Regions from separate parts of the Mycobacterium sp. IDUB_36 genome, predicted to be linked through region 1. Evidence: riboswitches for the same ligand, from Rfam matches in the RefSeq annotation. Region 1 holds a riboswitch; the other holds the start of a gene.
What was found. Region 1 has a riboswitch for S-adenosylmethionine ahead of ACZYW1_RS06025 (bifunctional o-acetylhomoserine/o-acetylserine sulfhydrylase). Riboswitches for the same ligand answer to the same signal wherever they lie in the genome.
Positions count from the first base shown of each region.

Region 2: another riboswitch for S-adenosylmethionine. It lies ahead of ACZYW1_RS20600 (hypothetical protein); the one in region 1 lies ahead of ACZYW1_RS06025 (bifunctional o-acetylhomoserine/o-acetylserine sulfhydrylase).

Region 1 is NZ_JBVAXH010000001.1:1,225,804-1,240,628, reverse strand. Features, by position in the region: gene ACZYW1_RS06095 (sensor histidine kinase) at 1-1,352, shown strand, start outside; gene ACZYW1_RS06090 (roadblock/LC7 domain-containing protein) at 1,349-1,810, shown strand; gene ACZYW1_RS06085 (DUF742 domain-containing protein) at 1,820-2,200, shown strand; gene ACZYW1_RS06080 (GTP-binding protein) at 2,181-2,783, shown strand; gene ACZYW1_RS06075 (pentapeptide repeat-containing protein) at 2,783-3,328, shown strand; gene ACZYW1_RS06070 (ATP-binding cassette domain-containing protein) at 3,325-5,943, opposite strand; gene ACZYW1_RS06065 (NADH:flavin oxidoreductase) at 6,022-7,215, opposite strand; gene ACZYW1_RS06060 (bifunctional methylenetetrahydrofolate dehydrogenase/methenyltetrahydrofolate cyclohydrolase) at 7,377-8,222, shown strand; gene ACZYW1_RS06055 (DUF3017 domain-containing protein) at 8,225-8,497, shown strand; gene ACZYW1_RS06050 (DUF732 domain-containing protein) at 8,494-8,859, opposite strand; partial or broken gene ACZYW1_RS06045 (HNH endonuclease signature motif containing protein) at 9,118-10,475, shown strand; gene ACZYW1_RS06040 (DUF732 domain-containing protein) at 10,472-10,798, opposite strand; gene ACZYW1_RS06035 (class I SAM-dependent methyltransferase) at 10,835-11,566, opposite strand; gene metX (homoserine O-acetyltransferase MetX) at 11,563-12,711, opposite strand; gene ACZYW1_RS06025 (bifunctional o-acetylhomoserine/o-acetylserine sulfhydrylase) at 12,723-14,069, opposite strand; SAM riboswitch class IV at 14,247-14,366, opposite strand; gene ACZYW1_RS06020 (NADP-dependent isocitrate dehydrogenase) at 14,540-14,825, shown strand, end outside.
Region 2 is NZ_JBVAXH010000002.1:459,473-474,297, reverse strand. Features, by position in the region: gene ACZYW1_RS20610 (restriction endonuclease) at 1-790, shown strand, start outside; gene ACZYW1_RS20605 (hypothetical protein) at 800-970, opposite strand; SAM riboswitch class IV at 1,165-1,275, shown strand; gene ACZYW1_RS20600 (hypothetical protein) at 1,306-1,722, shown strand; gene ACZYW1_RS20595 (DUF4189 domain-containing protein) at 2,267-2,788, shown strand; gene ACZYW1_RS20590 (hypothetical protein) at 3,009-3,533, shown strand; gene ACZYW1_RS20585 (hypothetical protein) at 3,789-4,904, opposite strand; gene ACZYW1_RS20580 (hypothetical protein) at 4,979-5,296, shown strand; gene ACZYW1_RS20575 (8-oxoguanine DNA glycosylase OGG fold protein) at 6,638-7,270, shown strand; gene ACZYW1_RS20570 (hypothetical protein) at 8,009-8,416, opposite strand; gene ACZYW1_RS20565 (hypothetical protein) at 8,597-9,106, opposite strand; gene ACZYW1_RS20560 (DUF2971 domain-containing protein) at 9,617-10,714, opposite strand; gene ACZYW1_RS20555 (hypothetical protein) at 10,734-10,931, shown strand; gene ACZYW1_RS20550 (hypothetical protein) at 10,952-11,386, opposite strand; gene ACZYW1_RS20545 (hypothetical protein) at 11,748-12,428, shown strand; gene ACZYW1_RS20540 (EcsC family protein) at 12,839-14,284, opposite strand; gene ACZYW1_RS20535 (hypothetical protein) at 14,320-14,673, opposite strand.

The DNA.
Region 1 (14,825 bases):
TGCTGGCGGGCGCGCAGAGTTCCAGGGGAGATCAGCGCACGACCGTGCCGCTGTCGTCTGTCATCCACGCGGCCGCCTCCGAGGTGGAGGACTACCGTCGCGTCGAGACGTCGATGGTGCCCGACTGCACGATCTCCGGAGCGGTCTCCGGCGACATCGTCCACCTGCTCGCGGAGTTGATCGACAACGCGCTGCGCTACTCGCCGCCGGCATCGCCGGTCCGGGTGTCGGCGGGATTCCGCAGTGACGGCGCGGTTCTGCTGCAGATCGTCGATGTCGGGCTCGGCATGACCGAAGGCGACCGCCGGATCGCCAACATGCGCCTGCGGGCCGGGGGAGAGGTCAGCCCGGACAGCGCGCGGCACATGGGTCTCTTCGTGGTCGGCCGGTTGGCCGACCGGCACGGCATCCGGGTGCGGTTGCGCGGGACGTCACTCGAGGAAGCGCGCTCGGGTTCGACGGCCGAGGTCTACTTGCCGTCGACCGTGTTGGCGGGGGGTAACGCCGGCCCGACGGCGCCACGCACGGCGGAGCCCGCAGTGCCGCCGCCGGCCGAGGCGCCGCTCGACGAACCGGATTACGTGGCCGACCTCGCTCCGATCGAGGACGACTTCGAGCGCAACGGCACGCTCACGACCGAGTCCTCGGTCAGCCTGCTGCCCCGCCGCCGGCCTGGCAGCAGTGGCATCACCGGCGCGCCGGCCACCCCGGAGCCGGCTCCGCAACGAGCCGACCGCGACGAGGCTGTTCCGCCGATTCCGGAACGACCTGTGGCGCAACCCGTATCGAATACGTCGTCGTTCTTCGGCTCCCGGGTCCGGCTCAACAAGGAGAACCGGAGGCGACCGGAAGCACAGCCGGCCCCGCCGCCAGCGCCGGCCGCCGAGCCCGACGCCGACGATGTCTGGGCCGCCGAACCGGCCGCCGCGCCGACGGACACCGCCGAGGACGACCTGATCTACCAGCGGATGCTCTCCGAATGGCTGGTCGACCCGGGTGATCTCGTCCAGAGCCCGGACCTGGACTGGCAATCGGTGTGGGACCACGGCTGGACGGCCGCCGCGGGGGTGGACAACACACCTGTGCAGACGCACACCGAACAGGGCCTGCCGGTGCGTGATCCCGGTGCCCGGCTGGTACCGGGCGGCGCCTCAGAGCAGAATGGCAACGCGCACCAGCGGGCCGACGGCGACGGGACAGTGCCCAACGGCGAATCGGGGCATACCCCCGCGCATCAGGCGCCGACCCGCGACCCCGAGGCCGTCCGCGCGTCGATAAGCAGTCATTTCGGCGGGGTACGCGCCGGCCGGGCCCACGCCCGCGACAACGATCAAGGATCCGACACCGAATGACCTCAGGCCCTTTCGCACAACCCGGCCATCCCGCAGGGCCCACTCAATCCGCTCGTCCGGGCGACTCGCTGGACTGGCTGGTGTCCAACTTCGCCCGTGACGTCCGCGGGGTCTCGCACGCCATCCTGGTATCGGTCGACGGGCTGCTGATCGCGGCCAGCGAGCGGCTGCCCAAGGAGCGGGCCGACCAGCTCGCCGCGGTGTCGTCGGGCCTGGCCAGTCTCGCCAGCGGCGCAGCGCAACTCTTCGAGGGCGGCCAGGTGCTGCAGTCGGTGGTGGAGATGCAGAACGGCTACCTGTTGCTGATGCAGGTCGGCGACGGGTCACATTTGGCGACGCTGGCGTCGACGTCGTGTGACATCGGCCAGATCGGCTACGAGATGGCGGTCCTCGTCGAACGCGTCGGCAATGTCGTGCAGTCGACCCGACGCGCCACGTCGCCGAGCCAGACGTACTAGCGAGTCGTGATGGAAAGCCGCGAGCCGAGATTCGAGCCCCCGCCACCCGAGGCCAGCCTGGTCCGCCCGTACACGCTGACGGCGGGCCGGACGAAGGCCAGCGTCGACATTCCGCTGGAAGCGCCGGTGCAGGCGTTGCAGTCGGCGATGTTCCACCAGTGGCCGCAGAACGACGTCCGGGGCCGAATCGTCAAGCTGTGCGTCAAAAGCCCGTCAGTGGCCGAAATTTCGGCGCGGCTGGATTTGCCGCTTGGTGTCACGCGTGTGCTGGTCGGCGATCTGGTGACTTCGGGTTACCTTCGAGTGAATCAGTCGTTGACCGAACGCTCGACCCGTGACGAACGCCGCGAACTGATAGGAAGGACGCTCCGTGGCCTACGAGCGCTTTGACGCGGGGCCTCCTCCGCATCAGAAGTCGCGCGATACCGCGTCCACGAAGATCGTCATTGCCGGTGGATTCGGCGCGGGCAAGACAACTTTCGTCGGCGCGGTGTCGGAGATCATGCCGCTGCGCACCGAGGCGATGGTCACCGATGCCTCCGCTGGGGTCGACATGGTCGACGCCACCCCGGACAAGCGGACCACGACGGTCGCGATGGACTTCGGCCGCATCACCCTCGACGAGGATCTGGTGCTGTACCTGTTCGGAACGCCGGGACAGCGCCGGTTCTGGTTCATGTGGGACGACCTGGTGCGCGGTGCGATCGGCGCGGTGATCCTGGTCGACTGCCGGCGACTGGAGGACTGCTTCGCCGCGGTCGACTTCTTCGAGCACCGCAACCTGCCATTCCTGATCGCGGTCAACGAATTCGACGGCACACCACGGTATCCCGCGGCCGAGGTGCGTAAAGCGCTGACCTTGCCCACGCATGTCCCGGTGATCAACGTCGATGCCCGCGATCGCAGATCGGCCACCGACGCCCTGATCGCCGTCAGCGAATATGCGCTGGCGAGTTTGTCGTCCACCGCGTAGTGGATTGGACCGAACGCGAATTCGTCGGCCGTGACTTTCGCGACGACGATCTCAGCCGCCTCCGCACCGATCGGGTGGTGTTCACCGAATGCGACTTCAGCGGCGTCAACCTGGCCGAGTCGGAGCATCTGGGGTCGGCATTTCGCAACTGCACCTTCAACCTGACGACTCTGTGGCACAGCACGTTCCGTCAATGCAGCATGCTGGGCTCGGTGTTCGTGCGGTGCCGGTTTCGCCCGCTGATCCTCGACGAGGTCGACTTCACGCTCACCACACTCGGCGGAAACGACCTTCGGGGCATTGATTTCACCGGCTGCCGGCTGCGCGAGGCCAACCTGGTGGAAGCCGATCTGCGCAAGACCGTGTTGCGCGGCGCCGATCTGTCCGGTGCGCGCAGCACCGGAACCCGCTTGGACGAGGCCGATCTGCGCGGCGCAATCGTCGACCCGTCGCTGTGGACGACGGCGACGATGACCAAGGCGCGCATCGACGTCGAGCAGGCGTTGGCCTTCGCCGTGGCGCACGGGTTACAGCTGGACGGTTAGCGTTTCAGCCGGATGTGCCACCGCACATAGCCGCTGTAGAACAGTGACAGCGCGACGAGCATCCCCAGGTCGAAGAAGAAGATGCGTTGCGTGTGCTGCCAGATCGGGTCGTTGGTCGGGATCTGCTTGACTTTCACCAACCCCGGGAAGTCGATCGACGATGCGCCGGCGGCGTACCCCCAGCGTCCAGGTGTCAGCCAGGACATCTGGTTGAGTCCGGCCCGGCCGGTCACCGGAATCATGCCGCCGGCCAGCACCAGCTGGGACATGATCGTCACCACCAGCAGCGGCATGATCTGCTCGGTGGTCTGCGCCAGCGCCGACATCATCAGCCCGAGGATGGCCGACGCAACACAGGTTCCGGCAACCGTGATGAAGAGCGCGAAGGTCGAGTCGCCGAAGAACGGGGGATGCGCTGTGGGGGCGCCCTTTCCGAGCCGGACGATGAAAGTCGCAATGGCCGCCTGTGCGGTGGCGAACACGCAGAACACGAACACCTTGGCCAGCAGATAGGCCGTCGTGGAAAGCCCGACCGCCTGTTCTCGGCGGAAGATCGGACGCTCGCCGATCAGATCTCGGATGGTCAGCGCGGTGCCCATGAACACGGCCCCGATGTTGAGCAGCACCATGATGTACTGCGGCTGCGTGGGCGCCAGGCCCAGCGGATCCGCCGGTCCCAGACCGGGTTTCGGGCCCTTCACCGTCAGTGATAGGGCACCGATCAGGAACGGCAGGATTGCCAGGAACACCGAGTAGCCGCGGTCGGAGATGACCAGGCGGACCTGGCGTCGCGCGATGGTGGAGAACTGGCGGAACAGGTCAGAATGCACCGGTTCGCCCAGGTCGGCGGGACTCTGCTTGTCCGGTGGCTTGGCCTGCGACCGCCCACCCATCTCCACGAAACGACGGTTGGCTTCGTCAGGGTCGGCGCCGACATTGGCGAAGATGTCGGCCCAGTTGGTGGTGCCGAGCGCCTCGCCCACCTGGCTGGGCGGGCCGTTGAAGGCCATCCGTCCGCCGGGAGCCAACAGCAGAATCTGATCGCAGACGTCGAGGTAGGACACCGAGTGGGTGACCACCAGCACCACACGTCCGGCGTCAGCGAGTTGCCGCAGCATCAGCATGACCTGCCGGTCCAACGCCGGGTCGAGGCCGGAGGTCGGTTCGTCGAGCAGCAGCAGCGACGGCTGGGTCAGCAATTCCAGTGCGACCGACGCACGCTTTCGTTGACCACCGGACAGCTTGTCCACCCGGGTGTCGGCGTGCTTGGTCATGTCGAGTTCCTCGAGCACCTGCGCGACGACCTGGGCCCGTTCCTCTTTGCTGGTGTCGGGCGGTAGTCGCAACTCGGCGGCGTAGCCGAGCGCCTGGTTGACCGTCAGCTGACGGTGCACGACGTCGTCCTGGGGCACCATCCCGATCCGGCTGCGCATGGTGGCGTACTCGGCGTGCAGGTCGTGACCCTCAAAGGTGACGTTGCCGGAGCTGGGCCGGGTGTAACCGGCGATGAGCCGCGACAGCGTGGTCTTACCCGCACCGGAGCCGCCGATGATCGCGGTCAGGCTGCCCGGGCGGGCCGTCAGGGAGATGCCGTTGATCAGCTCCTTGCCGTCGATCCGGAAGTGCACGTTGTTGACCTCGAGTCCGCCGGTCCGGGTCGCGGCCTCGGTGCGCCGGACCAGGCTGCCGTCGGTGTAGACGAGGTCGATGTTGCCGATGGTGACGACGTCACCCTCGCTGAGCACCGCCGAGCCGACCCGTACGCCGTTGACGAACGTGCCGTTGATGCTGCTGGCGTCGCGGATCTCGGTGCCGAGCGGCGAGTCGACCAGGAACGCGTGATGACGCGAGGCCAGGACGTCTTGGATGACGATGTCGTTGTCGTTGGCGCGGCCGATCGTCATCGATCCGGCGGGTTTGTCCGGGGTTGAGGAGCCCGGCAGGATCGCCTGGATCATCTTGGTGGCGAGATTGCCCGCCTCCGGCGGCGTGCTGATCTTCGGCGCCGGCCCCATCTCGGTCTTCGGCGCGTAATTGACCGGCGCCGGTGCGGGTTGCCTCGGGGGCGGCGGCTGATACGACGGGACCTGGGGAGCTGGACCTGGCGGGTAGCTGGGTTGCCGTGGTCCCGGATACGGCTGCTGCGGTGGTCCGCCTAAATAGGGGCGAGGCCCAGGGCCCGGCGGCGGCTCCTGCGGTCGTGGCGGCGGGCGGTTCGGCTGCTGCGGGCCGGGGCCTGGCCGTGCGGGCGCGCCGGCCCGGGCGATCGGCATCGACGTCGTCTGCGGCGGCCGTCCCACCCCGTCGTTCCGGCCGATCTCGAAGCTGAGCGCGGGGCCGTCAGGGTTGCCGATGTTGATCGTCTGGCCGTTTTGCAGGTCGATCACCGGTGCGCGGCGGCCATGGACGTAGGTCCCGTTCAGCGACCCGTTGTCGATGGCCACCCACCGGCCCTGGTCGAAGCGGAGCAGGAGGTGTGCCCGGGAGATCAGCGGATGCGTGATGCGCATGTCGGCGCGCAGATCGCGGCCGACCACGATGTCGTGGCCTGCGGCGAAAGTGCGTTCTGACCCGTCATACCGGACCGTCAGCGCGGGCTGTGCTGCGTGACTCATCGGCCCAACATTAGCTGCTTGGCTCACTGGGCCGACTGTATCGGCTGCCGTTCAATCCATTTCGATAGACACGGGCGGTCAATGTGCCAGCAGGTCGGGGGCGCCGGTGACCACGCAGCGGGTGCGGCTGTAGATCGTCGGCATGCAGCGGTTGCAGTGCGTACAGGCGGAATGCACCCCGGCGCCGTCGCGGGCGATCCGGTTGATCAGGTCCGGCTCGGCCAGCAGCGCGCGGCCCATCGCGACGAACTGGAAACCCTCCGCCATCGCCAGATCCATCGTGTCGCGATTGGTGATGCCGCCCAACAGGATCAGCGGGATGGTCAGCTCGGCGCGGAACTGCTTGGCGTGCCGCAGCAGGTAGGCCTCGCGGTACGGGTATTCGCGGAGGAACTTCTTGCCCGTCATCCGCATGCCCCAGCTCAGCGGTGGTTTGAACGCGCCGGCGAATTCTTTGAGCGGGGCGTCGCCGTGGAACAGGTACATCGGGTTGACCAGCGAACTGCCCGCGGTGAGTTCGATCGCGTCCAGGGCGCCGTCGTCCTGCAGCCATCTGGCGGTGGTGATCGCTTCGTCGACCGAGATGCCACCGCGCACGCCGTCGGACATGTTGAGCTTGGCGGTGACGGCGATCTGGTCGCCGACGGCGCGCTTGACGGCCAACACCATGCCGCGGGCGACCTTGGCGCGGTTCTCCAGCGACCCGCCGAACTCGTCGTTGCGTCGGTTGATCAGCGGGCTGAGGAATGCGCTGGCGAAGTAGTTGTGGCCCAAATGCACCTCGACCGCGTCGAATCCGGAGTCGACGGCCAGCCGGGCCGCGTTGGCATGCGCGGCGATCACGGCGTCGATGTCGTCGCGGCTGGCCTTCTTGGCGAATCGCAAGCCGATCGGGTTGAAGAACCGCACCGGCGCCAGGGCCGTCGCCTTGTTGGAGCGCGCGTTGGCGACGGGGCCGGCGTGCCCGATCTGCGCGCTGACCGCCGCGCCCTCGGCGTGAATCGCCTCGGTGAGTCGCTGGAACCCGGGCACGGCTTCCGGGCGCATCCAGATCCCGTTGCCTTCGGTGCGGCCGCCTTGGGAGACCGCGCAGTAGGCGACGGTCGTCATGCCGACTCCGCCGGCGGCGGGCAGTCGGTGGTATTCGATGAGGTCGTCGCTGACCAGCGCGTCCGGCGTGCGGGCTTCGAAGGTGGCGGATTTGATGATGCGATTGCGCAGCGTGATGGGTCCGAGCTTTGCCGGTGCCAGCACGTCCGGGGCTTCGGACATGTGAGGGAGCCTATCGGCGATGGCGAGGTCGGCGAAGCCGAACGCAGCGGGTCGCCGACAATCGGGCACAGTGGCGACTGCAAGGTCGGCGGAGCCGAACGCAGCGGGTCGCCGTGGATCGGTCCAGCATCGGCGCGGGCGCACATGCCAAACTGGACGACGTGGGTGCAATCACGTTGGACGGCAAAATCACACGTGACGAGATCTTCGTCGATCTCAAGGAGCGCGTCGCCGCGCTGACCGCGGCGGGCAAGACCCCGGGGCTGGGCACGGTCCTGGTGGGCGACGACCCCGGTTCGCAGGCATACGTGCGCGGCAAGCACGCCGACTGCGCCAAGGTGGGCATCACCTCGCTGCGCCGCGATCTGCCCGCCGATATCAGCCAGGCCGAGCTCAACGACACCATCGACGAACTCAACGCCAACCCCGAATGCACTGGCTACATCGTCCAGTTGCCGTTGCCCAAGGGCCTCGACGAGAACGCCGCGCTGGAGCGCGTCGACCCCGCCAAAGACGCCGACGGGCTGCACCCGACGAATCTGGGCCGGCTGGTGCTGATGGATCCAGCGCCGCTGCCCTGCACGCCGCGCGGCATCGTGCACCTGCTGCGGCGCTTCGACGTCGAGATCGCCGGTGCGCACGTGGTTGTGATCGGTCGCGGCGTCACGGTCGGCCGGCCACTCGGCCTGCTGCTGACCCGGCGATCGGAGAACGCCACAGTGACCCTGTGCCACACCGGAACTCGTGATCTTCCGGCCCTGACCAAGCAAGCCGACATCATCGTCGCGGGCGTCGGTGTGCCGCATATGCTGACCGCCGACATGGTGCGCCCCGGTGCCGCCGTGATCGATGTCGGCGTCAGCCGGGTCGACGGCAAACTCACCGGCGACGTGCATCCCGACGTCTGGGATGTCGCGGGTCACGTGTCGCCGAACCCGGGCGGCGTCGGACCGCTGACCCGCGCGTTCCTGCTGACCAATGTCGTCGAGTTGGCCGAAAGCCGTTAGTCATGCGTCGACTTGGGCCGCAGTGGCCGATCGTCTGGGTCACGTTGATCTTCGTGGTGGCATTCAGCTTGGTAGCGGCCAACTTCTGGCGCCGGGGCGCGCTGTTGATCGGGATCGGCGTGGGCGTGGCCGCGGTGCTGCGGTTGGCGTTGACCGAGGACCGGGCCGGCCTATTGGTGGTGCGCAGCAAGGCAATCGACTTCACGACGATGGCAACGGTCGCCACGGCGATGGTCTACATCGCTTGGACGATCGACCCGCTCGGGACCCGCTAAAAGCGCGGAGCGGTGGTGACGCTGTTGCCGCCCATCAGGTTTGACATCTGCTCGGGGCAGTAGGTCTGAATCGCGATCTTGGTGAACGCGCGGGCCAGTTGCGGTGAGATACCGCGGCGTGCGACGCCCGAGGCCGCAGCGGCGAAACTGCTGCCTGGCTGAGCCAGCATCGGGCAGATGGACTGACCGACCGCCATCGCGTTACCCGGTTCGCCGTACTCGACCCCGGCGTGGCTGAGCGCGTCGATGAAGTTGTCGTCACTGGGATCGGCTTCACCCGGGATCGAAAATGCGGTGGCGACGGTGATCAGGCATGCCAGGCCGATCAGTGCACGCACGGTCAGTGGCTGATTGGTGAGCATCGCTACCCCTTCGCGTTGCGTGGTTCGAATCGAACTATGTTCTAGTGCAGTCACATTCAGAACACGCCGGGGTAAAGGTTCGCGTACGTTTGGCGCGACACGCGGTCCTGTACGGGACGGCGCGGGCGGGTGATGTCCTCGGCATGCCGGTGTGATCGTGGTGTCTGGCCTGACCCGGTGTTATCCACAGTCGCAGCGTTATCCACAATTGCGCTTCGGGGAGCACCGGATGTCGGTGCCCAGCAATATAATTCGAACATGCGTTCTGGCAGTCGTGAGGAGATCGTCGAGGTTCTCGACGCGCTCGACGCTGCCTACAAACGTGCTCTGGACCTGAGCTTCGACGCGCTGACCACCCCCGAGCGGGTCGCGGTTCTGGAGCGCTTCGAAGGGTTCCGCCGGCTTCAGCCGGCGATCGAGCATGCGTTGATCACGGAGCTGGTTGGTGAGGACCCGGCTGTGTTGGGCGGCAAGCTGGCGGCGGTGTTGGCCAACCGGTTGCGGATCAGCCGGGCTGAGGCGTCGCGGCGGGTGCATGAGGCGGCCGATCTGGGTGAGCGGCGGGCGTTGAGCGGTGAGCCGTTGGCGCCGGTGCTGGCGGCGACCGCGGACGCCCAACGCAACGGCGACCTGGGGCCGGGCCATGTGGCGGTGATCCGCAGCTTCTTCCATCGGCTGCCCGACGTCGTCGACCTCGACACCCGCGCGAAGGCGGAGGCGCAGCTGGCCCGGCTGAGCCTCGAGCACCGCCCCGACGAGCTCGCCAAGCTGGCCGACACGCTGATGGACTGTCTGATACCCGACGGTGACTTCACCGACGTCGACCGCGCGCGGCGGCGCGGCCTGAACATCGGCAAACAGGACATCGACGGCATGTCACCGGTCAGCGGGTGGCTCACCCCCGAAGCCCGCGCCACCCTGGACGCTGTGATGGCGAAGTTGGCAGCGCCCGGCATGTGCAATCCCGATGACGAACACCCCTGTGTCAGTGGCACCCCGTCGCAGGTCGCCATCCAGGGCGACACCCCACCGCGGGCCAGCGCCACCACGACGCCCTGCTCGCGGCCTGCCGCGCACTGCTGGCATCGGGTGAGTTGGGTCAACACCACGGTTTGCCCACCTCGATCATCGTCACCACCACCCTGCAGGAGTTGGAGAGCGGCGCCGGGCGCGGCCTGACCGGCGGCGGGACGCTGCTGCCGATGTCTGATGTGATCCGGCTGGGCTCCCACGCCCATCACTACCTGGCCATCTTCAACCAGGGCAAGGCTTTGGCGCTGTATCACACCCGACGTCTCGCCTCACCCGCCCAGCGAATCGTGTTGCACGCCCGCGATCGTGGCTGCACCTCCCCCGGCTGCACCCTGCCGGCGTATTTGTGCGAGGTCCACCACAACAACCCCTACCGCACCAACCCCGTCACCGACATCAACGGGCTGACCCTGACCTGCGGCCCCCACCACAACCTCACCGAAAAAGGCTGGACCACCCACAACACCGCCCGCGGCCACACCGAATGGATCCCGCCACCACACCTCGACCACGGCCAACCCCGCACCAACAGCTTTCACCACCCGGAAAAGCTGCTCCGGGACGACGACGATGAAGCGCCCTAGTAGGTCAGAGTCGTCGGCACCAGGGTGGCCTTGTCGAGGCAGAAGTTCGACAGGGCCGCGCCAATGACGAGTGCGGACAGATGCATGTTCAGGCCGCTGGCACTGTTTTCCTGGTTCACCGCTGCCACCAACGGATCGAAGCCGACCGCGGGAAGTCGGTCGCACAGCTGCCTGCCGTACGCGGGTGAGGCCGCAGGGCTCCCGTCCGGGACGCCTACCGAGTGGATGCCGTACAGGTACGCGTTGTCGTTTTCGTCAGCCTGGGCCGGCGGTGCAACGCTGATCGCCAGCACGCAACCGACGACGAGCGATGTCAGTTTCACACCACGAACCATAGCCCCGGCCAGTCAGCCGCGACGTCAGGTCAACGTCGCGCGCACACACACCGTCACGTACGGCAGCGCAAGACCACCGGCGTTGGCCAGGGCGGGATGCGTGGCCAGCAACTCGCGCACCTGATCCAGCGTCTTGGTGCGGACCTGGGTCGGCGACGTGATGCAGTAGCTGCGCGACGCGACCAAATCGATCAATGCTTGCGGCGTAAGGTAATTCGTCCACTCGACTTGATGGCGCTCCACGTCGGCGAACGGCTCGGGCAGCGTGACATGGTCGCGCATCGGATCGCCGTCGCGGCCGATGATGCGCCCCAGTTCGCGGACCCAACCGGATCGCTCGTCGCGGGTGTTCCACACCAAACCCAGTCGCCCGCCAGGCCGCAGCACCCGGGCCAACTCGGGAATCGCGCGGGCCGGGTTGAACCAATGCCACGCCTGCGCCACCAGAACCGCGTCAACGCTGTTGTCCGCCAACGGGATATCTTCCGCCGTACCCAGCAGTGCGGGTGTGCCCGGCAGCGAGACGCGCAGCATCTCCAACATCTCCGCGATCGGGTCGACGGCGACCACGTCCAGCCCACGCTCCACCAGTCGGCTGGTCAGCTTGCCGGTCCCGGCGCCGAGGTCCAGCACGTCGCGGGCGCCGGGCGGCAGCAACCAGTCGATTGCGTCCGGCGGATACGACGGGCGGCCGCGCTCGTACGCGGCCGCTTCAGAGCCGAACGACAATGAGCGGGCCTGTGAATACTGAGTCACCGCGAACACGCACCCTTCGCCGCGGCCAGATCCAGGGTCCGTTGCACGAGCACCCCGACCGAGTCGGTCTCGACCAGAAAACCGTCGTGTCCGTAGATCGAGTCGACCACTTCCAATCCGGCGCAACCGGGCAGCAGGTCAGCCAACTCGGCCTGCAGCCGCAGCGGGTAGAGGCGGTCGGAGGTGATCCCGCCGACCACCGCCGGCACCGGACAGCCGCGCAGCGCGGCCTCGACGCCACCACGGCCCCGACCGACATCGTGACTGGACAGTGACTCGGTGAGCACCACGTAACTCCCGGCGTCGAACCGCGACACCAGCTTGCCGCCCTGGTGCTGCAGGTAGCTCTGCACCGCATAGCGGCCACCGGACGCCGGATCCGCGGGATCTTCGCCCACCTGCGGCGAGTTGCCGAACCGGGTGTCCAGCTCGGTCTCGCCGCGGTAGGTCAGGTGGGCGAAACGGCGGGCGATCTCCAGGCCGGCATCCGGGGACCGCCCGGTGTCGTAGTAGTCACCGCCCTGCCAGTTCGGGTCGGCCTTGATGGCCGCGATCTGGGTGCACTGCGTGCCGATCTGGTCGGCGGTCGCACGGGCGCCCACCGCCAGCAGCAACCCGGCGCCCACCCGGTCGGGGTGCGCGATCATCCACTCCAGCGCTCGCGCGCCGCCCATCGAACCGCCGAGCACGGCCGCGACCTCGGTGATGCCCAGCGCGGCAAGCGTCGCCACGTCAGCCTCGACCTGGTCCCGGATGGACACCAGCGGAAACCTTGAGCCCCATGGCTTTCCATCAGGAGCGGTCGAGCTCGGCCCGGTCGAGCCGCGGCAGCCGCCCAGCACGTTGGTGGCCACCGCGCACCACCGGTCGGTGTCGATCGGTGCACCCGGTCCGGCGATTCCGTCCCACCAGCCCGGCGTCGGGTGTCCGGGCCCGGCAGGGCCGGTGAGGTGCGAGTCGCCGGTCAGCGCATGCAGCACGACGACGACGTTGTCGCGGGTCGGTGAGAGTTCACCCCAGCGCTGGACGGCGATGCTGACGTCGTCCAGCACCGCGCCGCTCTCCAGCGTCAGCGAGCCCACGTTGACAACGCCGACCTCGCCTTCGGCGGGCAGCGTCTGCGTCGGCATGTCAGAGATTGTCACCTGCGGACTCCTCAGAACGCCGCCGCGGCATGCGGATCGCCGGCTCCGGCGCGCCTGCGGGCACCGGTGAAACCGAGCTCGAGGTCGGCCAGGATGTCGTCGATACCCTCGATGCCCACGGCCAACCGCACCAGGCCGGGGCTCACCCCGGCGGACAGCTGCTCGGCGGCACTGAGCTGCGCGTGTGTCGTCGACGCCGGGTGGATCACCAGCGATCGCACGTCGCCGATGTTGGCGACGTGGCTGTGCAGCTCGAGCGCGTCGACGAAAGCCTTGCCCGCCTCGATGCCGCCGGCCAACTCGAACGACAGCACGGCCCCGGTTCCCTTGGGCGCCAGCTTCTTTCCCCGCTCGTACCACGGCGAGCCGGGCAGCCCGGCGTAGTTGACCGACAGCACGTCGTCGTGGCCGTCCAAGAATTCGGCGACCCGCTGCGCGTTGGCGACGTGCCGCTCGACCCGCAGGCTCAGGGTCTCGAGGCCCTGGGCAACCAGGAACGCGTTGAACGGCGACGCCGCCGACCCGAAGTCGCGCAGCAGTTGCACCCGCGCCTTGACCGCGAAGGCCGGCGGTCCGAGCTCGGCGTACACCACGCCGTGGTAGCTGGGATCGGGCACGGTGAACCCGGGAAACCGGCCCTGGGTCCAGTCGAAGGTGCCGCCGTCGACGATCACCCCAGCGATCGCGGAGCCGTGACCCCCGAGGTACTTGGTCGCCGAGTGCACCACGATGTCGGCGCCGTGCCGGATCGGCTGGATCAGGTACGGGGTGGCGACGGTGTTGTCGACGATCAGCGGCACACCGTTGTCGTGGGCCACCGCGGCGACCCCGGGAATGTCCAGGATGTCGATCTGCGGGTTGGAGATGGTCTCGGCGAAGAACGCTTTGGTGTTGGGGCGCACCGCGGCGCGCCAGGAGTCCACGTCGTCGGGATCCTCGACGAAGCTGACCTCGATGCCGAGCTTGGGCAGCGAGTAGTGGAACAGGTTGTAGGTGCCGCCGTAGAGCCGGGGGCTGGAGACTATGTGGTCGCCGGCGGCGGCGATGTTCAGGATCGCGAACGTCTCGGCGGCCTGGCCGGAGGCGAGGAAGAGTGCAGCCACCCCGCCTTCCAGCGCGGCGATGCGCTGTTCGACGACGTCGGTGGTCGGGTTGCCGATGCGGGTGTAGATGTTGCCCGGGACTTCGAGTCCGAACAGCGCGGCGGCGTGCGAGGTGTCGTTGAAGACGTAGGACGTGGTCTGGTAGATCGGCAGCGCGCGGGCGCCGGTAGCCGGGCAGGGTTTCTGGCCGACGTGGATCTGCTTGGTCTCGAACGACCAGTGTTCGCTGGGATCGGGTTCGTTGTCAGTGCTCACGATGGTTGGCTTTCTGGAAAGGATGACGATGTGTATTCGTTGCTGAGGCGGCCCGGGACGTCGTCGCGGGGACGACGTCAACCGGCCTGGGTGTTCAGCAGCTTCGACGCGTGACGTGCCGACCCATGTAGGTGCGCATCAGGTTTCCCTGTCTACTCCGGGGGGCCCATCACGGCGGACCCGCGCTTGCCGCGTAGCCGCTGCTGGCTACGAAACCTGGTCTTCACCCGGAGCACCCCACCGCGGTTGGAGGGTTGCCGGCCAGCGAGCCGGGGCTTGACGCTGGCGCTCATGACCGAGATGAAGCTTAGCTCATCGAGGCGAACGGGTGCCAGCCGTCAGCCGGGTGTACTCACCGGTAGCAAGCGCGGCCAGATCGAGGTCGACATCAGCGCAAACGTGCTTGATAACGTGACAACCAGATTCACCGCGAACCCCCGTCAGGATCTACCGATACCGGGAGAAACACCGTGAGCGCCGACCAGCCGACCATCATCTACACGCTGACTGACGAGGCGCCGCTGCTGGCGACCTATGCCTTCCTGCCGATCGTGCGGGCCTTCGCGGAACCCGCCGGAATCACCATCCAGACCAGCGACATCTCAGTGGCCGCGCGGATCCTGGCCGAGTTCTCCGACTACCTGACCGACGAGCAGCGGGTGCCCGACAATCTGGGCGAGCTCGGCCGGCTGACCAAAGAGTCCGACACCAACATCATCAAACTGCCGAACATCAGCGCCTCGGTGCCGCAGTTGG
Region 2 (14,825 bases), on a different contig from region 1:
CCCGACGAGTGGAATGACCTTCCCGAACTACGTGTTTGACCTTGCCCTGCTTCAGATAGCAACCGAGAGTGAGGTTGTCGATTGGCGCTGGATCGATGATCGGCGTGACCCGGGCTTGGCATCACCAAACACACTGCGATACGCGCCAAAAGCATGGAGAGACTGGGTGTCTGGTGGGTCGCCCGCGCTGCCGGACATCCGCCAGCGTGTCCTTAGTTCGCGAGTGGTGCCGCGGGCGGGCCAGAAGCCGGGTGGTCCCGCAGAAGACAAGACGCTTCAGAAGATCTACAGACACTTCGACGGGAAGAAACATTCATTCGAGGTGCTCGCGCTAAAAGTCGCTGCAGAGGTGCTGGGAGGCGGCGCAGGCCAGTTTCAGCAGGGATGGATTACCCGAGGAAGCGGCGATGGTGGAACCGATTTCGTTGGCCGGCTCGACGTCGGAACTGAACGTGCGATGACATCGCTGGTCGTACTGGGACAGGCTAAGTGCGTTCAACCGTTAACCGGGATCAGCGCCGAACAACTCGCGAGAGTCGTTGCGCGACTTCGGCGTGGATGGATCGGCGTCTACGTCACGACAGGCTGGTATACAACGCCCGCGCAGAAAGAGATGCTGGACGATCAGTACCCGATCATCCTCATCGACGGTGGCCTCCTCGCCGACTCTGTGCGACGGATGGCGATGGAGAGCCACGGCGGGGAACTAGACGCGTTCCTTATCGAGACGGTAGCCAACTATGAGTCACTGATCAGCCCGCGCCGGCCGGAAGAAATACTCTCGATGTGAGCGCGGCGACTACACGTCATCGAAGAGTGACGGCTCGTCGTAGTCGCTGAGACCCAACGCCGCGGCCCGCTGAAGGGCAGCCTTTCTCGCTTCCCAGCGCTTTCGCGACGAGCCGTCGGTGCGAAGGCATATCCATTCTTCGCTGCCCCTCGGCACCGGTCCGCCGAGGCGTTCCGCCATCCGTTTAAGATTTCGAAACCTGCTTCGAACAGTTGCTTTCGGGTGTCACCCACCTCTAAATCGCCGCATGTCATCACGTTGCTGGAATCTCAGTGTTGCAAGGACTTCAGTTATTGGATGGTCCGCCGACGAGCGTCAGCAAGCCGAACTGGTGATTGTCGACTGAACGATAGGTTCCCGATAGAATTCAATCGCTTCACGAGATGCGCCACTAAGCCCCGGCTCGGCGCACACCAACCCCACGCTCGTGGGTGGTCCGGGTGACGAAGTGGCCGACACCAGCCGGTGCCTGGCAAGAGCGCCCCAATGTGCCGGGGCCTAAACGAGGACCGCCAATGACTGAACATCAAGCGTCCCAAAGCATCCAACAGCCCGACGACGCCGAGAAAAACGATCAGGCGGAGGAACTCGGACATGACTCCGGGGCCTACTGGCCTGCCGTATGGCGACTTGATGACGAGCCGTACCGCCATTACTGGAGAGTCTTGTACCCCAAAACCGCCGATCCTGATGCGGGAGCTTTTTGGCTGGCCAAATTTAAGACAGCCGAGATGTCCATGGGTCTCTTCGGCGAGAGGCAGCGGGCCCGCCACGAGTGGATCGCCAGGGGTCCCCGTGGTGGCCGCGAAGAATCCCATGTGACTGCGGTGGTGACCCACCACGCCTCACCGGTCCGGTGGCGGACGGTGAAGGTGTGCCTCAGCTGCCTTTGGATTTCGACCGACCTCGATGCGGAGCACGCTGAAAGGTGAGTGACGACGTAGAGGCCCGCAAAAAGGCCGCAGAGAAGGGCTGGATCGGCGAACCCCAGCCCGAGCGACCCCGCCAGCTAGGCGTCATCGCGCGCAAGGCATTTCAGTACCTTCACCCGCCCTCGGCTATGAACTGACCGACGCGAGTCACGTACGCCTTTTCGTCGACGGCCCCCAGTTCAGCTATTACCACCCATCACGATTGGAAACGGCGTCCGGTTGCCGGGAAGATTAGCTGAAAAGCACGGTGAGTCGGCCTTCAACGTCGGCGGACCGGTCACGGGATCTCTCGCCATGATCTGGGGGCCGATGCGGAGCACAATTAGGCAAATTGCTCTCCGAGTGCTACCAGAGACGCCTGGCTGGGGGCGTTAGCGCTGGGCTGGGCATCCGCTGCCCCCACCATGGTGTACCAGTCGCCATGCCAGGAGACGGTGTCGATCGATGGTGCTCCATCGTATGAGGGACGCAGGCCCGCTTCGAAGGCATCAAGTTTGCACGCGCTCGCTTGCGCCGCACCGGAAAGTCAGCCTGACCGAGGTCGATGGGACTGGGGCCGTGTCGGTGTTGTCCGCAACCATTGAACCAGCAACCTGTAGATCTGCTGCCGAACGCTTGCCAGACACCTGTGAGCGCCTTAAAGTTCGCTGCGACGCTCTCAGCAAAGAGAATTCTTCGCAAGGTACTGACGTTTAGGCAGGTTATGCATAAAATCATCCAAGTTGTGGTCATGGCCATCGTGGTTGCGGCTGTCAATGTATCTACAGATCAACCGGCGGCCCGCGCGGACACCACATGGTCCGCAATTTCTGTGGAACATAACGGGACTAGATGGGGAGCGTCGGATAATTATCCGTCGAAGGCGGCCGCCGATAATGCCGCCGCCGATGACTGTCAACGCACGGGCGCTGCGGTCTGTCACGTGATTGCTTCCGGGCAGGGCTGTGTGTCAGCGGCGCGCAATGACAAGGGCTGGAGCGGTGCTACTCGTACGACGCGCGCGGCTGCGGAAAGCGCGGCCTTGGCCGATCGACCGGGGGGACGAATCATGGTTACCCGCTGCTAAGACCCGGAGCTTTCGTTGATTCGTCCAGGAGCAGCGACGAGAGGCCTTTCCACGATTTGACGAGTTGCGCTGTCGCGCAGACGGACACCAGGATTAGTGGGTAGCAACGGCACCCAGTTTTAGGGGCGGCCTCCGATGCTTGCCGACACCTCGTGACCCGCCTGACGATTCTTGCGCCCGTCGCTTACGGGAGGCGTCGACGCGAGGTAAGTTCGCATACATGGCAGACGGTGAGTCTCCAGTCAGCGGCCGCCGACGTCGGATGTTGCTGTGGGTTGGAATTGTCGCGCTGGTCATCGCTGCCGCCGCCGCCACGGTCTGGACAACCCGGGTCAACCAACGCGCCGCCTCCCACGATGACTGCGGCGTCGTAGAACAGCTCGGGCCGAAATGGAATAAGATGGAGCAGTCAGTTGCCGCATTGCAAAGCGGTGCCGGGGAGACGAGCGATCTTCTAGCCGTCGCCGACGCGGAATCCGCTATGGCCAACGATATCCGGGCTGCGCAGGTAACGGTCTTAGCTCCCGACTTCAAGACCCAACTGGACAATTGGGCCGAAGGCACCGCCTTGACGGCGAAAGGACAGCGCGCCGCCGCTACCCTATCCGTTAATTCGCCATCACCCTCACCAGCGCCCGCCGTGGACAATGACAGCATGCGCGCAACCACCCTGGTGTACAGCGCGACGACCGCCCTGAAAAAGGCGTGTCCGCATCTGCAGCTGACTCAGGCCCCGCAGCGCTGACATGCTGATCACTATCGCGGTGGCCGTAGCAAAGCTCGCCTTGTTGGTGTTCGTCATCGGAGGAGCAGCAACCATCGTGATCCGTGGTATCCGCCGAAGTCGGGCTAACAGAGAGGACCCGAGGTGGAAAGAGCATCGCGGTCAACCAAGCAACGAAGCCTCAGCGCACGGCGCGATGCCACGAACTCCGCTCCCGGACTGGGTGCACTGGGACACCGAGAATGACGGGTAACTATCGAGAAGCGCGGCCGCCGCTTACGAGCCGGCGATCATGCTCGGAATGGTTGGCGGAGGTGCCATCCCACCTACCGGGACGCCGCCGCTGAACGTGAATTGGCCGCCGCACCCGTCAGGTATGTAGAACGTGGCTGCCGGGTTGGTACCCGACAATGATGCAACTTGCGGCAGCGAGATCGGCTGCCACGCTTCTATCTTCGGTGGCGGCGTTATCCCTCCGAGCCCGCCGGTCGCTACACCGCCCAATTCGCCGGTAGTCTCGTTGGACCCTTTCGACGCCCATGCCTGCGCCCCAAGATTGACCTGCGTGTACCGCTGGGCGTCGTAGGTGTACTGCACCCACTGCTGTTGCCGGCCCCCCACCATGCGCGTGTAGCCGGTGTAATCCTCGCCCGAAATGCGGAAGCGGTATTGCTCAGTGAGGAAGGCCATCGGCGCGGCGCTGTCGTCGGCCCAGGTTTTGCCGCCCGGAACATAGAAGCCCGAGGGCCCGCCCGGGCCTTTGCCGGGATACCCTTCCAGCGATTTGTGACCTGTCCACGGTGCCGGTGGGGTCTCGCCGGTATACGGCGGTGGCGTGACGTTGACCCAGTGGCCAAACCGTGGATCGTCGACGAATGGATTCCGAGGGTCGAATTGCGCCCTGGGGCCAGCAGGAATTGGTGTGTCACCGTCAGCCATATTGATGGCGGCGGCCAGCTCGGCGTCGACTGCATTAGCTTCGGTCAGGATCTTGTCCAGGCGTGGTTGCAGCTGCATCTCCGCAATTTCTGCTTCCATCGGCGGCATCTTCTCCGCTGGAACGATCTTGTTGCTTACCGCGTCAATCGTCATGTGCAACGCGGTGGCGTCGGCGCGCAGCGTCCGTAGTTCGGACTGCACATGCTCGATGTCGTTGGCAGCCTTGCCTGCCGCCCGGGCTACGGCCAGGGACTCGTTGCCGTGCGCATCGAGGTCTTGGCGGATCGATGCGTTGGTGTGCTTTCTGGCTTCTGCCGTCGCGCCTTCCCAGGTGTCGAAGACGGCGAGCGTGCTGAGCTGACGGGAGGCGTCCAGGGTGGCATTGCCTCGGGCAGTGGCGACATGGAATACATCGCGCACCGCCCCGGCGCTCCACCGCTCAATGTCGGCCACCGTCAACACCATCAGGGTCAGACCGAACCGGTGAGGCCCTCAGGGGCAGGGTGCAGCCCCTGTAGCTTCTCGACGTGGTCGCGCTTCATCTCGGCAAAACTATGGCCATCGTGGTTGAGATCTGTCGCGTGGTCCCGACGCTTATCACCAGCCCGCGCGAGGTCTCCAACCACTTCGCCGTCTTCGCGCCTAATGCCAGCGCCGAATTGCCCACCCAGCATGACTGCGCTGCCGTGAGCTGGTTGTCCGACGAGAGGTGGGTCGTCGCCAGGCCTTCACCCCGTCCGGTGACGTGCGCCTCCGACGACGCCAGGGCCTCCAGGTCAACACATGGTCGTCCGCTGTTCGCCATCGTCACCACCCCCAAACGAGAAATCCTGACTCTGGCATAACGGATGTCAATGTCCGGCGCAAGTCACTGAATGCCACGGCGGTTCGTGGCAGTACGATCCGCCGCCGACCTTCGATCCCAGCAGCGCCGATGGCTACGGACCAAACCAACCCCTTCCCGCCTGCGTGCATCAGATTTTAAACAACCGTGTCCGCAATGAGGCCATGAATTCGGGTACTGGGCGCAAGCTTGTTGGCCGGCCCAGGGCTGGCTCCTCTATTTCATCCCGACCCAGCCCACTGCGCATCACTTGGGTACCACCATGTATGTGACCGATCAGGCCATGGACGGCGCGATGGGGGTTGACTGCCTCAATCTCAGAGTTGGCGCTGACTGCGTAGTGCGGTGAGGACCGGGGTGCTGCTCGCCTCCACAATCATCGGCGGGCTCGGGATGATGCTGGCGGTGTCTAGGGTGGGAAGGAAAAACGTGACGGCACGCAATAATTGGCTCCGACTTCGTGGTCCGTGCATCGATGGCAAAGTCAGCGTTGAAACTCTGGCCGGCCGGCGATCTTGGTAGCCGGTTGCAGCGCTGTTACTGAAGGACAGAACGATTATGAAGGCCTTTGACACCGCGCTGTTGACGGGGCACTGCCGCCCTATTCGGACCAGCTGGGTCGCTCACGCTGACCCCAACACCGAACATGCTTGTCCAGGCGCTCCTGAACCAGCCTCAAGCTTTCTTCGACGGCCTCAAGCAGGCGATTCAGGGAACTGGAGCGCCCTCACGGGCTGGACCCCAATCACGCTGACGCGCTGGCGAATCAACTGATTGTCATAGACAAAGCCGAGCCAGCAGGTTGGCGGCCAGCCAGACCTGTTACGACCTCTGGCACCAGGGCTACTTCAAGTAGGACGCTATAGCCGCATCAGGGTCACACCAAGCTGCAGGCCGCGTGGTCGGCGATTGTGACTACGCTTAGCTGTGCGGCCGTGTAAATACGCTCGCGGAATGACACAAAGGCGGGCCCGTCAGTACTGTTGCGCTGCAAGGCTATCGATGGGATTGAAAGCAGAGCACCGCAAGCAACGACCTGTCTACTCCTCCAATGGTGTTTTCACTCTGTGTGGGAAAGTTCGGGGCAAAGGCGACCCAGGCGGTATTGACGAGCAGTTGCCGCGGAAGCGGTGGTAGCGCCCCCGCTCCGAGGTTGGAGAGGCCGGGCAATCCGGCGGCGCGAGCGGTCACCCACCCTCGGCTGTAGCCGCCCCGCAGATCATCGCAGATGACATATCCGTGGCGGATCGAATTTAGCCCTCGGCGGCACACGGTCGCACCTTGTTCGGCGAAATAAGGCTCTGAGGTTAAATTTGCCGGTGGGGCCAGTAGCGTTGAGCGAGTGGAGTTCCCCGACGACGACACAGTGCTTGAACACGGCTTCCGATTTCGCCCAATCTGGTGGACACCCCGAGTGCCAGACGGTTGGGGCAGGTTCTTAGACGAACTCCCGCCCCTGGAGCGCGGGTATCACAGGGTCAAGCGACGCGACCTGCTCACGGTCGATGGTCTACCTCAAACCCTTGTCGCCTGCTACGTGTGGGGTACCGGGGGTTCGGCGTTTCTTGTGGGTCGTCGTGCACGCGTGTTCCGTGACAACGATGCCGCCCGGATTACTGATTGCCTGCAGGCGGTCGCTGACGAACTCAGTCGCGGCAACATCGTGGACGCGTACTACTCGATGCTCCGTGGTCAACCGAACAATCTCAAGCATCTCGGACCCTCGTTCTTCACGAAATTTCTATACGCTGCCGGCGCGGACGGTGACCAGTCGGGGAGGGCCCTTATTCTCGACCAATTTGTCGCAGTTGCATTGAAAGACGTGGATGGCTGGGATATTTCGCGTACCGGGCCGTGGGAGTCCTCCACTTATAACCGCTGGCTCGAACACGCGAACGCAATCGCGAGCGCGCAAGGCGTCCGACCCGACGCAGTGGAAATGGCGTACTTCAATCACGGTCGGGAAATCGGCTAACCAGCAGCTGTCAGACACCGGTGCTACCTTCGGCCGATGAGCGACGACCTCGACTAGTTCGCCGCACTGCCGCAGCCGGTGCAGGCCGCGGTGCTGGCCGACCCGGGCACCGCCGTGCCGCCGGACCTGATTGCGGTGCGCCGAACAGTTGTATTTGGCCGAACGCCATGCCGGGCGCGCGAACACGACTCACCGTTGAGTTGAGGAATAGGGGGTGCTGCCGCGATGAGCGGAGACGAAACGGAACTGGCATCCTCTGAAAGCCCGACCGAGCACGCCCGCGCATGGTCGCTCGACAACTGGGCCGACAACACAGTGCCCTATCTGGATATGCGGCAACGGACAACGATGTGGCTACGGGTGTGCGTCGCGTTGACTGCGGTATCCGTCGCTGGGCTGATTGGCTTGCTGCTGTCCGTGTTTCACGGGCGGAGCGCCACTACACCGGCGGCACGGGAGCCAGAACACCCTCCGCCGCGGTTTCTTCGGCCTCCGTAGCCGAGTCGGCCCCGGAGCTGGCTGCGGCCTCCACGGTGACTGAGACGAAGACGGTTGCTGCGGCGCCGCCTCCGGCACCGGCTGAATCGGAATCGCAGACGTTCGTCATATGCGGTGACGGTCGCGGGGGTGTTGTTGGTGGTCATACCACTTGCTGTTCGCCGAGAACGAGCGACGCGCGTTCTATGCCGCCGATGACGGAGCCGATATCGTGGCCTACTCGCCGGTGACAGGCGAGCGTTACGAGATGGGGTGCACCGCCGGATACCGGGCGCACTTCAACGACGGTTCCCAACGGGTCGCGACACGGTGTGTTGGGGGAGAGAACAACAGCGCCGAAGTCGTCATTTGGTGATGGATGGGCGTCCGCTCACGGCTTGACGAGAACGGGGGATTCCACGGCACAGATGCCGGACCGCCAACCCCGAACGGGCTGGCCGCGGTCTGGTGCCAGAAGGAGCTGTCCGGGAAGTGTTCACCGTCGCAATACGGGATCACCGCCACGTTGCCTAGTCCGCCTTGGCGCAACAGCGATCCGCCCTTGGGAATGTGTGGGTCGGGGTCCGCGTCCGCGACTGCCGCCATGTAGAAAGACATCGCGATTGCGCCGACCGCGAACAGCGCGTGGGTCGGGTGCGTTCGGCTCATGGCGTGTCGCAATCTTCCTTCTTGCTCAGCAGCACTGCGATGCCGACTCTAAGCAGTCCTCGTGAGGCCCGCGCAGCTTCAGCTGGATTCTGCAGTTCTCAAATATGGTGCGCGGCAGCGCTTATTGGTGCGTGGACGTTAAAGTCGCTTTACGAGCGGGCGTCGCGGGACCACGCGGACCTATGACCCTCTTTCGCTGCTCGACACCCCTTGCGCAACCTTTTCAGAACGGACGTAGTCTAGGGCGGTCTCTATCAAAGAGTTGGCGGCTTTCCGCGCGTAGTGGTTGCCAGAGAACGTGCCGTCGAGTCGTTCCGATGTCTGCCCGTCTTGCCAGATGAACGTTGCGTCGTAATAGATTTCGACCTCACTTGGGACTGCGCGGTCGGGCACTACAACTACGCGGAGATCAACGCGTGATAGTTCGGACAGTGGGCGCACCCATCCGTCTGTGAACGGTACGCCGGGGTGCCCTTGATCGGAGTCGCCGACGTTGAGCTTGCCGAACGTCGACCCTTCGATCCAGTACAGCGTGCGAAGCTTGTCACCGTCGGGTGCGTGAGCGAAGAGCACATCTGGCAACCCCTCGGTAAGTGCATTCAAGGCATGCGCTACGTAGCTTGGCTGGTCAGACGAGACCTGTTGGCTGATGGCTCGCCAAATGTCCCGAATTGCCTCATTTCCGGTCATAGTTGGGCAGGCTATCTCTTTGATCCGACACATCTGCCGGCTCCGCAGAACCGTCGCGATTCGCACAGAAAACCGCTTCCGACCGTGGTTTGGCCGAGGGCGGTTTCCGCGATGGTGCGGTTAGAAGAAATCATCAGTAGAGATGGCGAGCGCCACCATGAGGCACCAGTCGAGGCGGTGGCTGCCGGTTCTGGGAGCTTGATCTCAGCCACCAGGCGGTGCCCAGCTCAGGCCGCCGGCGGTGGCTCTCGTCGGCGGCCTGCCTGGTCGCGGACGCGAGTCACGCGCTGCGGCTGCCAATAGTGAGGCAGCTCGCTGTGAATCTCGGAACGGATGCAGTGTTACGCCACGGCGGATTAGAGCTTGGTGCGATGGCGCTTCGCTTCGTGTCAACGCAGCAGGCACGAGGGAGGTGGCAGTGAGTCTCGGTCTACCCCCAACTGAGACTCGCTGCCGCACTTGACTATTTTTAGGTGAGTCATATGACTCACGTTGGGGCTGCAACAGCGTTCACAGGCCAGTGAATGGAATATCTGATTGCGAAACCTCGACGTGGTCGAAATCTTCCCCTAGGTGCTTCAGGTAAATCCGCACCGACGACTCACGTTTGTCCATGTGCTGTCCTGGTCCGACCGTGATACCGAGTAGGCACGCTGGTTTGAAATCCATCGCAATTCGCGGAATCAATCCAGTTGCGTTCGGGTGGAACAGGGTTGGTTCGCCGAAGGTTATGATTCGGTATTCCTGTTCCTCGTCAAAGCCGTCGTCCTTAATGCGCGTCGCCAGATTCAAGAGGTACGCCATATCGGGTCCGAGCGCCCGCTGGATTCTGATGTCGAGATCAGGCGGCGGCGGGGTCTGTCGGAGAAACAGATCATCAACCATGTTCTTCGTGAAAGTTTCAAATGTGTTGGCTAATACCTTAACTCGCGCGTCAATCATTGGAAGCGCATCGATCTCGACGGGTTTGTCAGGCTCCTTCACGTAGTAGATAACCCGGTGTAGCTCGCGTTTCCGGATTGGCAAGGTGTAGACGTGCTCGCGAGCAAGCGCTATGCCGGATTCCCACGAATCTAATTGCTCTTTCAGTAGTTTCGCATCGAAGTGGAGCGAGTAACCGCCGCCACCTGCGGCATAGCCGCGCCACTGGCTCAATTGATTCCCGACCGCCGATAGGCAGGTGACGTACGGTCCTGCAACTTTCGGAACTTCGGTCCACAGCATGTCGAAGTTCGAACGGAGCATGGCCGACCCAAGGGGGGTGAGAGGTTGGCCGATACCGCTGGTCTGCTCGGGTGGGGGAATTAGGTCGACCTGTTGCTTGATCAGCCTCATTCCCAAGTGCCACTCTTGCGAGTCGTTGAGATAACCGACGTGGGTTGCCCACAGCTTGCGACTCTCAAGAATTCCCTTCAGGCCGCCAACGTCGGTGTAGTGGAACAGGGCATCGGTCACCAATGGTTCATCGGTCACGGCTTCGACGCTGCCACGGTCACCGGACAGATTGTTGCCACGACACGCGGTACCCAGTGATCGCACGCCAGCGTGCCGCTCAGTGCTAGGAATGAGCCGCGCCAGGCCGGTGCTCGGTGCGATGATGGGAGCCATGAACGGTGCGTAGTGGTTGGTGGTCCTGCCGGCCGGAATGGCGGCATCCGCGGTACTGCTCGGATACCGGCGCACGCTGCGCGGTCTGGTCGCTTCTCTACGCGGTCACCGCAGCCTGGCTCGGCGCGTCGACCAGATCGCCCCACTTTTCGCCGACAAGCCTGACAACGTAGTTCTGCCCCCGGAGTTCAGAGCAGTGCTCGACGAAGAGGTCTGACATCCGGCGTGGATGACAGGCTACGATTCGGGGCGACGCCGGCGAGGCCGTGCGTAACGCGCATGGACCTTACTGACCTGTGTGGTCCAGAAGGCTAACTTCTGGTCAGCTGTCGCGTCCGTAGGGAGCAGTCCAAGATATTGTGCAAGCTTGTAAAAGCCGCCGCCGGCATCGTTGCGGTCGATGTAGACGACAATCGCGGAAAGCATTGCGCCACAATCGCTTAGGTTCTTTTTCGAGATATCGCCTAGGATTGCACCCATCGCATCTCGGTCCCGATCCAGTGCGAAGTCGAAGACCTGTAGGCGCGAACGGCGGGCGATCGCCCAATTGACCTCGCTGTAAGAGGTGAGGCGGCCTAATCGGGCCTGCTCCTTGAGGAAGTCGGTCGCTTCGGACAGCAGATCATCCCAGTCTTCCTCAGTACGACCAAAACGGTGTGAATCAAGGCTCATTGAAACCCCCAGTTGTAATGTGTAACAGGCAGTCTTAGCCGCTCTATAGGTCTCTAACATGTCGATCCCGAATCTTCTGGCATACGCGATGATTAGTCACTCAAGGGCTTGGGCACTGCCGCGAAATCTCGACAGCTATCCGCGTAGAAGTGTCAGAGTTGGCCCGCTAGTGCTGCGTATGCTCCCTCCGTTCAGGCATGACTCAAGTTTCGCAGCGACGCTATCCGCTGGCTCCAGAATTGAATGTTCCGCCGCCGCGCCGCGGGCAGTTTGGTGTCTGCAATCGCCGATATCCGCCGCAGTCCGTCGATATGCTGCCAGCGATTCATGCCGGCTAGGTTAGGGGAGCGAGGGTTGCGTGATGGAACGTCTTACCGTTGCCCAAGCGGCCCGCGTCCGCAAGGGCTATCGCGAAGCCTACGCGGCCGAGGACTGCGGGGCCGCAATCAGCGACTTTTGGCTGAAATTCGAAGCGTTGTACGGGGTTTCGCGCGATACATTACGCGAGATAGTCGACGTTGACCGGGACCGCAACCGCGAACTGTACGAAGCGATCCGGAAACGACACCAGGCCAAAGGTGCCTTGCCAGCAAAACGCAAGGTCCGACCGCGGCGGCCGCCAAAAACCCGAGTCCCGAAGAATAAGGGGCTTACAGATGAGGACGCGGCCAAAATCCGCGCGGCATACCGCGACGCCTACACGGCTGAGAATCCAACCACCAAGATCGACGAGTTCTATACCAAGTACACAGAGTTGTACGGGATTTCAACGAATGACCTGTCTCGTCTGGCAGCCAAGGCACTAAGTGAACTGCACAGCAAGGACCCGAAGCGCAAGCGCAGGCAAAAGCAGGACCTTAAGCAAAAGTCATCAATGGCGAAGAAGGGGAAGAACAAGGGGAAGAGGCCCAGGTTCGCCGTAGAGCGGCCCGACCCGACTGGACTGGAGGCGGCGAACGTGCCGACTACGGGACGGCTAACCAGAACAACCAAAAGCGTGCAGTTCCTCAGAGGCGGGCTGCCGGGGCTGAGGAAACGCTGACCTGCGGGTCAAATTCCAAGCCGTCCTGCTAGGGAACTCAAACCGGAGGCGGGTCCCGCGTCGTGCGGCGCCTGTGAATCTGCCATCTCGTAGTCCGCGCGGTCGCTTGGACGCTGGCCAAACTACTTGTCAAGCATCCGTAACTCGGCGTTGTTCGTCCTCGTACATCGAGACTGAGCCGCGGTCGCGGAGTCGGCAGAGCGGGCCCGGCTGAGACTCGCAAAGTGTTGCGCCGCAACAGCACCGCCACGCCTCCGTGGTGCGCGCAACGTAGTCGTCGGCATTCACACCAAGGCCACCATGGCTCGCCAGGTACTCGCACACCGCTTTCGCATGCCTGATGGCGTAGGCCGGTTCAGGGTCCGGATCAGCGCGAAAACATGCCTTGAGCTGCGAGTTGAATGATGGCGTTAGTTGGGGTGTTGTGTTTCTGATCCGGTGTACGTGACGCCGTGGTTGTCGAGCCAGTCGTTGACTCCGAGTGAAGGCATGCGGTGTTTGACGAGTTCGAGTAGGTCGTCGTTGCCGGCGGCGCCTAGTGCGGATCGCAGTTGCGTGATGTGTTCTGGTGCGACGTGATAGGTGTAGGTGAGGTCGGTGCATGGCCAGTCGGTGGAATCGGATCCCTCGATGGTGAGTCCGTCGGCCGGTGTGTAGGTCCCCCAGACGGTGAGCCTATGCTCGTTCCCGCTAGGACAGTCCGAAAGTTCCTGGTGTAGAAGGATATTGGTAGCGGGTTCAGGGGAGTCGTTGTGGGCCTGGTGGTCGGGGTCGGTCGTCGTTTCTTCGCCGACGCCGGGTGCCGAACGCTGTTCGGTTTTTGGCTCCTCGCCGGGATCGGGTTGCAGTTGTTCTTCGAGTAGTTCGTCGACGCGGGGTATGTCGGTAACCTCGGCATCGATAAAGTTTGGTGTCCAGGCCCGGGGGTCGAGATTGTATTTCTCGGTGAGGAAGCGAAGCCGGTAGGCGCGTTGTGTCCGGTCGAAAGTCCGGTAGGTGATGTGTGCGTTGAGGCCGCTGTTGAGGACGGTTCCAGCGATCGGCACGGCTTGGGCGAGTTTGCGATGGGTCAGTTTGAATCCCAGCGATGACACCACTTTTTGGATGATTGAGACGATTTGGTGTTGCTGGAGTTGTCTCCATGTTGCTCGGCGCATCATGTCCTGGGTCAGGCGGGACAGCGCTGCCAGTGCGGTCGCTTTCTCAGCGGCGCTGCCTGCTGTGGAATAGGCCAGCACGCCGGAGGCAAATACCTGTTCTTCAGGTTCTCGGACGTCGTATCCGTAGTGGGCGGCCACCAAGGCAACGATCCGGCCCATGCCGGTAAGTACTGCGGTGACATCAACGGTCACTGCTGCTAGCGCGACACCGACGGTGATTCCGCCGGTCACCGTGGACGAGACGGTGGCTCCAGTCACGGCCAGTGAGGTGGCCGCTCCTTCAACCGCTGCCAGCCCGATGTACCGCTCTTTGCGTCGAGGAACGGTTCTGTCGCAGACCTTCAGGTCCAGTGCGCGGATGCCTTCGTAGGAGGTGACCGCGACGCCTTCGGCAGCGAAAGCTTGATAGACCGTCAGCGGGCTGACCGAGTGCAGTCCGCGCTCGACGAACACCGTGTGGAGGCCTTCTACAGCTTTACGAATCACGACGTCGACGGCGTCGAAGGCCTGCTCGGTTCCCGGGATGCGGCGCACTGTGGTCGTGACCCTGCTGGTGGCCTCGCGGACGCGCGTCCGACCCCGTTTGACGAGATCGTGGTAACGACTGTCTTCTTGCGTGCTTTCCGGTTGAGCGGTGAGTGCCTGCCATGCCTTTCGCTCGTAGTCCGACATCGCGGGATGATCGTCACCTGTCATGCCACGAGGCTACTTACGGCGGCCTGGTGGTGGGTTTAGGTGTCGAATTGGGCTTGGTGGTGATGGACGCAGGTGTAGTAGGCGTCGTTGCCGGCGGTGCGGGTGAGTGTGCAGGTGGGGCCGTTGTTGGGGTGCCAGGTGGCGGTGTAGGTGGGTTGGGTGTGTGTGGCGGTGGTCATGTCCATGTCGCGGCGGTAATAGCCCAACGGAGTGTGGGCTTGGCTGCCGATGAGCAGCCAGGTGTGGTGCTGTTTTTTTGCTTGGTCGACGGTTCGTGGTGTGCGGGGATCGCTGTCGCCGACGACGGTTTGTGAGGGTCGGTGCAGCCAGTTTTCTCGGCTCCAGCTGAGTTTGTCAGTGCGGGGGTTGTAGGGGCGTCCGTATCCCATGGTGTGGTCCTTCGACTGTGACCGCGGTGGGGGTGTGGGCGTCAGTAGAACATGGCCTGCGCCGGCCGATTAGGGGATTATGCTGATTCCAGTACCTAATCATCCGCCACCGCGAAACCCACGTAGGGGTTAGCCCCACGCCGTGGCGCTAA